Victivallis sp. Marseille-Q1083: one gene and its partners. The main gene of each other region encodes a partner of the protein of the gene in region 2 in a complex. Links are inferred from orthologs where the notes say so. Each region holds a gene or a part of one and is shown on either strand. Other genes may lie near its edges.

Region 1 (3,089 bases), on a different replicon or contig from region 2:
GCCGACGGCGGAACGCGTTGCGCCGGCATCACCGGCGCCGCGATGGCCTTGCAGTTGGCGATGCGGACCGGATTTGCCAAGCGCAATTTCTCCGCCAATCCGTTGAAGGAAAGCATCGCGGCGGTCAGCGTCGGCATCGTCAACGGCGAACCGATTCTCGACTTGTGTTACGAAGAGGATTCCCGGGCGGAAGTGGATATGAATGTGGTGATGACCGAATCCGGCCGTTTCGTTGAAATTCAGGGGACGGCGGAAAAACAGCCGTTTTCCCGTCAGCAGTTCTATCAGTTGCTGGATTTGGCGGAAAGCGGTTTGCAGAAAATTTTCGACATTCAGCGCAAGGTGCTCAACGGTCCCCAGGAGCGGACCGAATCGAATCAGAACCATGCTCCGCGTCCGAAAGCCGGAGAAGCGCTCGGCAGTCTCGGCGACGCCTTCGCCGACCTTAAACTATAAAATGACCAGACAGGAATTACGGCTTACCCCATGAGCGAATATCAGGTAATTGCCCGGAAGTGGCGGCCGCAGAAATTTGCCGATGTCGTCGGCCAGGAACATGTCGTCCGGACGTTGAAAAATGCGATCCGTCAGCAGCGGACCGCGCATGCGTATCTGTTCGTCGGTCCGCGCGGGGTCGGCAAAACTACCACCGCCCGCATTTTTGCCAAGGCGTTGAATTGCGAACACCCGGAAGACGGCGAGCCGTGCTGCCGGTGTCCTTCCTGCCTGGCGATTGCCGATGACAGCAGCATCGATGTCATCGAAGTGGACGCCGCCAGCCGCAATTCGGCGGAAAATATGCGTGACTTGAGTGAAGAGGTCATGCACATGCCGGTGGCCGGCCGTTACAAGATCTACATCATCGACGAAGTGCACATGCTCAGCAAACACGCCTGGAACGCTTTGCTCAAGACGGTGGAAGAGCCGCCGTCGCATGTCAAATTCATTTTTGCCACTACTGAAGCGCATATGGTGCTGCCGACCATCGTGTCGCGCTGCCAGCGCTTCGATCTGCAGCCGATTCCGACCCGGCTGATCCTGGAGCGCCTGGTGAAAATCGCCCGGGCCGAACAGGTGAAGGTTTCCAACGGCGCCTTGGAGGCGATCGCCCGGGCGGCGGACGGCGGCATGCGCGACGCCCAGTCGCTGCTGGACCAGATGATCGCCTTTTTCAGCGAGGGGGACAGGGAGATCGACGAAATGCAGATTCTTTCGCTGTTCGGCCTGACTGCGGCGGCGGAATTGGATGCTTTGCTTCAGGCGATGTTGACCAATGATCGGGCGGCGGCGGTTTCCCGGATTCACCAGTTGGCCAGCCGCGGCCGTAATCTCGAGACTTTGTTCGATGATATTCTGAATGTGCTGCGCGGAATTGAATTGGGTTATATTTTGCGCAATCCGGAGGAAATTCTGGAGACCGATGCCGAAACCGTGCAGCGTTACCGGCAGCTCGGTCAACTGGCCAAGCCGCAGATCGTCCGGATTTTGCTGGAGACGCTGGCGCCGGTCGGCCGGATTCTGCACGATGCGCTGAACAAGCAGATTTTTCTGGAGAGCATCATCCTGAAAGCGATGCGCGAAGCGCATGCGGTGAAGCTGGAAGATGTCCTGCAGCGTTTGAACCAGTTGCGTCAGGCCGGCGAATTGCAGTTTGTCGACCGGGTCCCTTCATTGGCGGCGCAGCCGTTGCCGGTCGCTTCGCATGCGGTGCCGGCGGCGGAACCGGTTGTTGCGGCGCCGTCGGTGAGCGGCGAAGCTCCGGCTGCGGTTGCCGTGCCGGAGCCGGAAGAACCGCCGGCTGCGGTCAACGTGCCGGAACCTCCCGGCGATTCGCGCCGGCAGACGGTTGCCCAATGGCAGCAGTTGCTGGGGGCGCTGGAGGGCAAAGTGCCGCCGGAATTGCTGGAAAGCCTGCGGGGTGGTAAAATGATCCAGGTGGTCGATAAAATTCTGACGGTGGATTTGGGGCGGCCGGCGGTCGACCCGGCGCCGGAGTCAGCCAAACTGCAGGCGCTCTGGCAGGAGATTACCGGCGATTGGGCGGCGCTTCTGGAGTTCAAATATGAGTTGGAAAATGTTGCGGTCGCCCGGCGGCTGCCGGAGCAGGAGCCGGCGGCTTTGGCGGTGGCGGCGGAGCATCCGTTGGAAGCTGCCGATTTGCGGGTGATTGAAGAACCGGATGAGGCGGCAGAAGATGCGGCGGAGCCGGAGGTGGAGTTGGCCGCACCGGCGGCTGCCGCGCCGGAACCGGTGGAAGAAGAGGCGTCCGGGATGCGCAGTGTCCTGGGAGAAGTGGAAATCGTCAATGAAATGCGCGATCGGCCGGTGATCAAGGACGTGCTGGATCTTTTCGGCGGTGAGATTGTGGATATTCATGGTTGAGTATAAATGGCAGGATTGATTGAAAGGTAGAGAAAAAGATGTTTGGTAATTTGGCTGAAATGATGAATGTGATGAAAAAGGCCAAAGAGATTCAAGGCAATATGAAGAACCTGAAGGCTGAACTGGCGGAAGCGGAATATGCCGGCAGTTCCGGCGGCGACCGGGTTCAGGTGGTGGTGAGCGGGGATTTGCGGGTGAAGCGGGTCGTGATTGCCGCCGACGCGATGAAGGATTTGGTATTGCTGGAAGATTTGACGACCGCGGCGGTGAATGCCGCTTTGGACAATGCGAAATGCGCCGCGCAGCAGAAGATGACCGAATTGACCGGCGGTATTGAAATTCCGGGTTTATTCTGACGCGGAAAGGGAAATGCCGATGGCCGATTATCCGGAAATTATGGATGAGTTGATCGCCGGGCTGAAAACCTTGCCCGGCATCGGCCGCCGCAGTGCCGAGCGCCTGGCGCTGGCGATGCTGAAATGGCCGTCGGATAAACTGGCGCATATCGGTTCGTTGATCCAGAAATTGCCGGAAAGCGTCACTTTTTGCCCGGTTTGCGGCAATCTGGCGGCCGAGGGGGCAATTTGTGCGGTTTGTGCCGATGCCGGCCGCAGGACATCGCAAATTTGCGTCGTCGAAGATTTTTCCCAGATCATCACCATCGAGAACAGCGGCAGTTACCGCGGCCTCTATCATGTGCTCGGCGG
Region 2 (3,101 bases):
GATTCGCTATTCGGAACACGAAAACCCCACCGTCTCGGACCGCATCGTGGCCGAAGAGACCGATATTCAGCGCCTGGCGATTCCGGCAGTCGGCAGCGCCCGGACTGCCGAAGTGCTCAAATGCGCCGGACTCTGTGCCGAAAAATTGCCGGACCGGCCGACCTTCGGCGGCATGATCGGACCATTTTCCCTGGCCGGCCGGCTGGCCGATATGACCGAAATGATGATCCTGGCCGCGGCCGAGCCGGAAACCGCCAGACTGCTGCTGGACAAAGCGACCACCTTTCTGACCGCGTATGCCGGAGCAATCAAAGCCACCGGCGTCGCCGGATTGCTGATCGCCGAACCGGCCGCCGGATTGTTGTCGCCGGAGATGTGCCAGACGTTCGCGGCCGACTATCTGCAGAAGATCATCCAGGCGGTCCAGGACGAGAAATTCACCGTCATTCTCCACAATTGCGGCAAAACCGAAAAACAAATTCCGGCATTGTTGTCGACCGGGGCGGCGGCGCTGCATCTCGGCAATGCGGTGGACCTGGCCGCCATACTGCCGCAGGTTCCCGGATCGATACCGGTCATGGGCAACATCGACCCGGTCGGCATTCTCAAAAATGCCGAACCGCAAGAGGTTTATGCCGTGACAAAGGCATTGCTGGAGGCCACCAGATCCGATCGGAATTTCGTCCTCTCCACCGGCTGCGATGTCCCGCCCGGCGTCAATCTCGCCAACATCAAAGCATTTTTCCAGGCGGCCGAAGATTTCAACCGGCAGCGCTGAAACCGGGGAACGGCCGGCCTGGAAAGTGCGGCAATATTTCAATTGAAAATTTTTCGTTCTTTTCCGGACAAAAAAGCCAAAGCGGCGGCGGGATGCTTTGACAAAAGCAAAAAAACGATTAAATTGTTTAAAAGTTTTTTTGCGTGATATAAACTGGAAAGGCGACAAGATAAATGAAATTTACAGTAAGCAGAGAAAAATTGCTGAAAGCGTTGCAGAAGGTCATCAGCACAGTCGGCAGCAAGTCGACCTTGCCGGTATTGGGCAATGTTCTTTTGGAAGCGGAGAATGGTACGCTGCAACTGACCACCACCGATCTGGAGATCCGGATCACCACCCAGGTCGAAGCGGCGATCGAAAGCGAAGGCAAGACGACGGTGCCGGCCAAGAAATTCGTCGCGCTGGTCAGCAAATTCACCGACGCCGAGGTGGCGTTCACCTGCGATGAGCGGCACCACAGCGAAGTGGTCTGCGGCACCAGCAAATTCAAATTGCTCGGTCTGTCGGCCGAGGATTTCCCGCTGCCGTCGGAGTTTACGCCGATCCGCACGGTGATCTTCAAGGAAAGCGATTTGCGCAAGATGTTCAACCAGATTACCTATGCGGTCAGTCTGGATGACAGTCGCAAGGTGCTGCACGGCGTGCTCACCTCCTGCAAAGACAACACGGTCACCATGGTGGCGACCGACGGCAAACGGCTGGCGCTGGTTGAACGGGTGCCGGAAGAGACCTCCGGCACCGACGGCGATGCGATCATTCCGCTGCGGGCGGCCAACGAAGTGAAACGCCTGCTCGACGGCGCCGATACGGTAAAATTGCTGTTCGGCGAAAAACAGGCGGCATTCGAGAGCGGTGAAATGCGGCTGACCACCAAATTGATCGAGGGCAATTATCCGAATTACCGCCAGGTAATTCCGACTTCGTTCAGCAAATTCGTCGATGTCGAAACCGGCATGCTGCTGCAGAAGATCGAACTGGTTTCCCAGGTGCTTTCCGACAACAGCAGCTATATCATCCTGTCGTTCGACGACAATAAAATCGCGCTGCGGGCTTCCAGCACCGACATCGGGGAAGGGCAGGCTTTCGTCGACATCGAGTACGCCGACGCCAAAGTCGACGTTTCGTTCAATCCGGGTTTCCTGGCCGATCCGTTGCGCAATTGCGACGCCGACAAGATCAAAGTGAAGATCAACGACGGTTTCAGCCCGGTGGCGTTGGAAGGCGGAGAAGGTTTTCTTTACGTCATCATGCCGATGCGCAACAAATAATTTCCCGGCCCGGGAAATTTGTCATGACTTCAGGCAGTTCGCTCCTTCAACCGTGGCGGGCTGCCTGTCGTATTTTCAGCCAAACGATTCGGCGACAATATGATTGAAGAATTCCGGCTGTACGACTATCGCAATTATTCGCAAGCCGCGCTCGATTTCTCCGGCGCCAGGCTGAATGTCTTCATCGGCAGCAACGGCGCCGGCAAAAGCAATCTGCTGGAGGGCATCTTTTTTATCGGTCTGCTGCGTTCGTTCCGAACCGCCCAGCTGAAGGAACTCATCCGGTTCGGCCGCTCCAACTGCCGGGTGGAAGCGGCAATCCATCGCGCCGCTTACCGGGAAACCTTCGCCGTCGAATATTTTTCCGGCGGCAAACGTTCGCTGCAAATCGACGGCGTACCGATCGGCCGCAGCAGTGAATTCATCCGCAATTTTCAGCCGGTGGTTTTCGAACCGGAGGATATTCAGCTCCTGACCGGCAGTTCCGGCCGGCGCCGCCGTTTTTTCGATATGTTCATTTCCATGAACGATCCCGTTTATCTGTCGACGCTCCATCAATACAATCTGGCGTTGCGGCAGCGCAATGCCGCCTTGAAAGCGCCGAAGCACGGCGAAGCGCTGGCCGCCGCTTTCGAGCCGATTCTGGCCGACGCCGCTGTCCTCATCGCCGGCCGGCGCCGGGCGCATACCGAGCTGCTGAACCGCCAGATTCAGGCCTTGCTGGCGGAAAATGCCCGCGGCGAAGAGCGTTTCGCCATCGAATTTCATCCCTCCTATCCGCTGGAGGTCGAGGATTATCTGACCCGTTTTACGATGGAGCGCCAGCGGGAACAGAAAAAAGGCAGTACCTTGTTCGGTCCCCATCTTGATGATTTCGACTTCTTCTATCAGCAGAAACTGATGCGGACGTTCGCTTCCACCGGCCAATGCCGGTTGCTGGCCCTCTATTTGAAAATGGCGGCCGTCAATATTTTAAATGCCAATAAAGCGAAAAACCGCCGGGAAGTCATCGTCCTGGTCGACGATGTCACCGGCGAATTGGACGATTTCAATAA
Region 3 (3,105 bases), 250 kb from region 2 along the record:
TTTGGCCAGTTGCGGAGTCGCGACGATATCGATGCCGGCTTTGCGCATTTCGGATAACTTATGCAAATAAGTCGGCATCCGCCGAATCGACGGCATTTTCTGCACTTTGATATTACCCATGAGCGTTGCAACTGTCCGTATTTAGATATTTTTTTATCAAATTTAAAACGCTAATATAACACCCGAGCAAAAATTTTCAACGCTATTTAGATATTTTTTTATCGATATTATTTTCTAAAACTCTCCGGTTATTTTGGCTCCCTTTGAAATGATTCGGAAATCAACTGCCGTGACGGTATTGCGGGCTTCGTAAACCTTCCGCCGCTGACCGGCCGGGTGCGACCGGCAAGAGCAGTCAAATCATAAAAAAACCGGTCCTTTCCTTCCGGATAGGACCGGTTCTCCGGACATTTTGTTGCCTTGACGGCGAAGAAAAGTCGGAATGATTTTGAATGATAAGCAGTTATTTTTTCCCGGTGCTGCCGAATCCGCCGGCGCCGCGTTCGGTTGCCGACAGTGCCGCAACCGGCTGCAGCGTCACTTCCGGCAGACGGCTGATCACCATCTGCGCAATCCGGTCGCCGCGTTTGATCGGAAACGCTTCCGGGCCGGGATTGAACATGATGATGCCGATTTCGCCGCGATAGCCGGCATCAATGGTGCCCGGAGAATTGGTCAGCATCAGATTGTGCTTCAAAGCCAAACCGCTGCGCGGCCGGATCTGCGCTTCGAAGCCGTACGGCAACTCCAGAAAAATTCCGGTCGGCACCAAGGTGCTGTTTCCCACCGGCAGAACCATATCCACCCGGGAACGTAAATCGTAGGCGGCATCGTCGTGGTGGGCTTTGGCCGGCAGCAAATCGTCGCAGCCGTCGAACATTGCGATTTTGATAATTGTCGATTCCGTCATCGGCAGGACCTCCTGAGCATGCATACTTTTTTGCTTTTGATCGGTTTGGTGATTACTGTAATGCCGAAGTGAAAATTTGAAAACGGATCAACCTTGGAAAATCGAAAAATCATTCATATCGACATGGACGCCTTCTACGCCTCCATCGAACAGCGCGATCATCCAGAGTGGCGCGGCAAACCGCTGATCATCGGCGGCTCCCCGGAGGAGCGCGGCGTGGTCAGCACCTGTTCGTACGAAGCGCGGGTGTTCGGCATTCATTCGGCGATGCCGACCAAAACGGCGGTGCGGCTCTGCCCTGACGGCATCTTTCAGCCGGTCGACATGCCCAAATACAAACGAGTTTCCGGCCGCATCCAGGACATTCTGCACCGCTTTTCCGACCGGGTCGAACCGGTATCGATCGACGAAGCCTACCTGGATGTCACCGAAAACGCCCAGAAACAGCCGTCGGCCACGCTGGTCGCCCGGGCCATCCAGCGCGCCATCTATGAGGAGACCATGCTGACCGCTTCGGCCGGCGTATCGTACAATAAATTCCTGGCCAAAATCGCTTCCGACCTGCACAAACCCTGCGGTCTGACCGTAATCACGCCGAAGAACGCGACACGCTTTCTCGAACAGTTGCCGATCGAGAAATTTCACGGCATCGGCCGGGCCACCGCCGGCCGGTTGAAGGGCATGGGGGTCAAATGCGGCGGCGATCTGAAAAAGTTCGAACGGGAAGCGCTGATCGGACTGTTCGGCAAAAACGGCTCCTACTATTACGATATCGTCCGCGGCATCGACCTGCGGCCGGTGGAAACGGAATACGAACGCAAATCCTACGGCCGGGAAATCACTTTCCCGCACGATCTGGACAATCTGGATGAGATCGTCGAACATGTCCGGCGGCTGTCCGGCCGGGTGGCCCAACTGCTGGCGCGGGAGGGATTGGCCGGCCGGACCGTGACCTTGAAAGTGCGGTATGAAAATTTTCAGACGGTGACCCGCAGCATGTCGGTAACCGTGCCGGTCGGCGAAGGCCGAGTCATCGCCGCGATCGCCGAAGCGCTGCTGAAACGAACCGAGGCCGGCGCCCGGCAGGTGCGGCTGCTCGGAGTCACCATGTCGAATTTCCCGACCGGAGCGGAACAGAATGCGCCGATTCAACTGGAGTTCGATTTCGACGCCGCCGGCAGCTGAGCGCCTGCCGACCTCACTGCTGTTTTTGCCGGGCTTCCTCCAGTGCCTGGGACTGCATTTCAAGGAACTTGGCCTGCGCCTCCTTCCATTCGGCCATCACCTCGTCGTACCGGTCGAGTTTGGCCAGGAACAACGCCTTGACGGTAATTTCGTAAATATCTTCCATCTGGGTATCGTAGGCCACCGGATTGCCGAAGGTGTCGATATATACGCCGCCGCCGCCAACCCGCTGGTCGCTGACCGCGTCGATCATCGACACCGGGCCGCCGGCGGTATTGTCCTGCGGCACCGCCATGGCTCCCACTTTGGTCCGCTTGAATTCGACGACCTGGACGGCATTGGCGCCGACGGCCCTGGCCTTGTCGATCAATGCCGTCTTGATTTCGCCGCTCGGGGTGGAGCCGTTGCATTCGAGCAGACCGCGGCCGATGGAATGATAGGTATCCGGCGGCACCGGCGTCGCTTCGTCGTAGAATGCCACACTCTCATTTTCCGGCAGCGCCGGCAGCTTCTGGCCGACGTAATCAACGCTGAGACAGCCGCTCAATAGACCGGCCAGCCAGCCGGCCAACAATAATTTTCCTGTTTTTTTCATCCTTGTTTCCTTCAAAATCGTCAAATTAACCTGGCACCCGGCCACTCTATTGCCGCTTGAATTCCATCGGCGGCTGGCGCTTGCCCCGCAGCATGGCACTCGGGTCGTCGTTGAGGTAGGACATCAACTCGGTAACCGCATCCAACGCCCGGTTCAATTTCTGCAGCGACACCTCCAGCGTCGACATCGTCTCATCGGCGCTGCCGACCACGCCGCGGATATCGTTGCCGGCCTGGGTGACGCTGCCGGCGGCCTCGCGGAACGCCGATGCGGTCCCGGCCACATTGGCCTGGGCAAGTTGTTCGTTGACATCGTTGATCAGCGTATTGATGTTGTTCACTGCGGTCTCCAGTTGTTCGCTGAAAGTCCGCAGGCGCTCTTCGGTCAGCGTCCGGGCCAACGCGCCGGAGCTCCG

What was found.
Region 1: the proteins of dnaN (region 2) and dnaX are in contact, whole or in part, in a cryo-EM structure (PDB 8GIZ), measured with the Escherichia coli proteins. The link is inferred for Victivallis sp. Marseille-Q1083 from one-to-one orthologs.
Region 3: the proteins of dnaN (region 2) and dinB are in contact, whole or in part, in a solved structure (PDB 1OK7), measured with the Escherichia coli proteins. The link is inferred for Victivallis sp. Marseille-Q1083 from one-to-one orthologs.

The regions. Positions count from the first base shown.
Region 1 is NZ_CAHJXL010000002.1:277,455-280,543, forward strand. What follows is about bases 1-2,934. They hold dnaX (DNA polymerase III subunit gamma/tau), read left to right. Parts: upstream 1-486; coding sequence 487-2,382; downstream 2,383-2,934. Other genes in these bases: HWX74_RS17180 (YbaB/EbfC family nucleoid-associated protein), read left to right, coding at 2,421-2,738; recR (recombination mediator RecR), read left to right, coding at 2,752-2,934. Outside these bases: more of recR, read left to right, coding at 2,935-3,089. UniProt on the Escherichia coli protein: Part of the beta sliding clamp loading complex, which hydrolyzes ATP to load the beta clamp onto primed DNA to form the DNA replication pre-initiation complex.
Region 2 is NZ_CAHJXL010000001.1:1,638,794-1,641,894, forward strand. Bases 53-2,998 are described here. They hold dnaN (DNA polymerase III subunit beta), read left to right. Parts: upstream 53-951; coding sequence 952-2,046; downstream 2,047-2,998. Other genes in these bases: HWX74_RS06565 (uroporphyrinogen decarboxylase family protein), read left to right, coding at 53-778; HWX74_RS06575 (DNA replication/repair protein RecF), read left to right, coding at 2,146-2,998. Outside these bases: more of HWX74_RS06565, read left to right, coding at 1-52; more of HWX74_RS06575, read left to right, coding at 2,999-3,101. UniProt on the Escherichia coli protein: Confers DNA tethering and processivity to DNA polymerases and other proteins. Acts as a clamp, forming a ring around DNA (a reaction catalyzed by the clamp-loading complex) which diffuses in an ATP-independent manner freely and bidirectionally along dsDNA.
Region 3 is NZ_CAHJXL010000001.1:1,389,061-1,392,165, forward strand. Bases 100-3,049 are described here. They hold dinB (DNA polymerase IV), read left to right. Parts: upstream 100-1,003; coding sequence 1,004-2,095; downstream 2,096-3,049. Other genes in these bases: HWX74_RS05445 (redox-sensing transcriptional repressor Rex), read right to left, coding at 100-120; dut (dUTP diphosphatase), read right to left, coding at 464-880; HWX74_RS05460 (hypothetical protein), read right to left, coding at 2,109-2,690; HWX74_RS05465 (MlaD family protein), read right to left, coding at 2,737-3,049. Outside these bases: more of HWX74_RS05445, read right to left, coding at 1-99; more of HWX74_RS05465, read right to left, coding at 3,050-3,105. UniProt on the Escherichia coli protein: Poorly processive, error-prone DNA polymerase involved in translesion repair and untargeted mutagenesis. Copies undamaged DNA at stalled replication forks, which arise in vivo from mismatched or misaligned primer ends.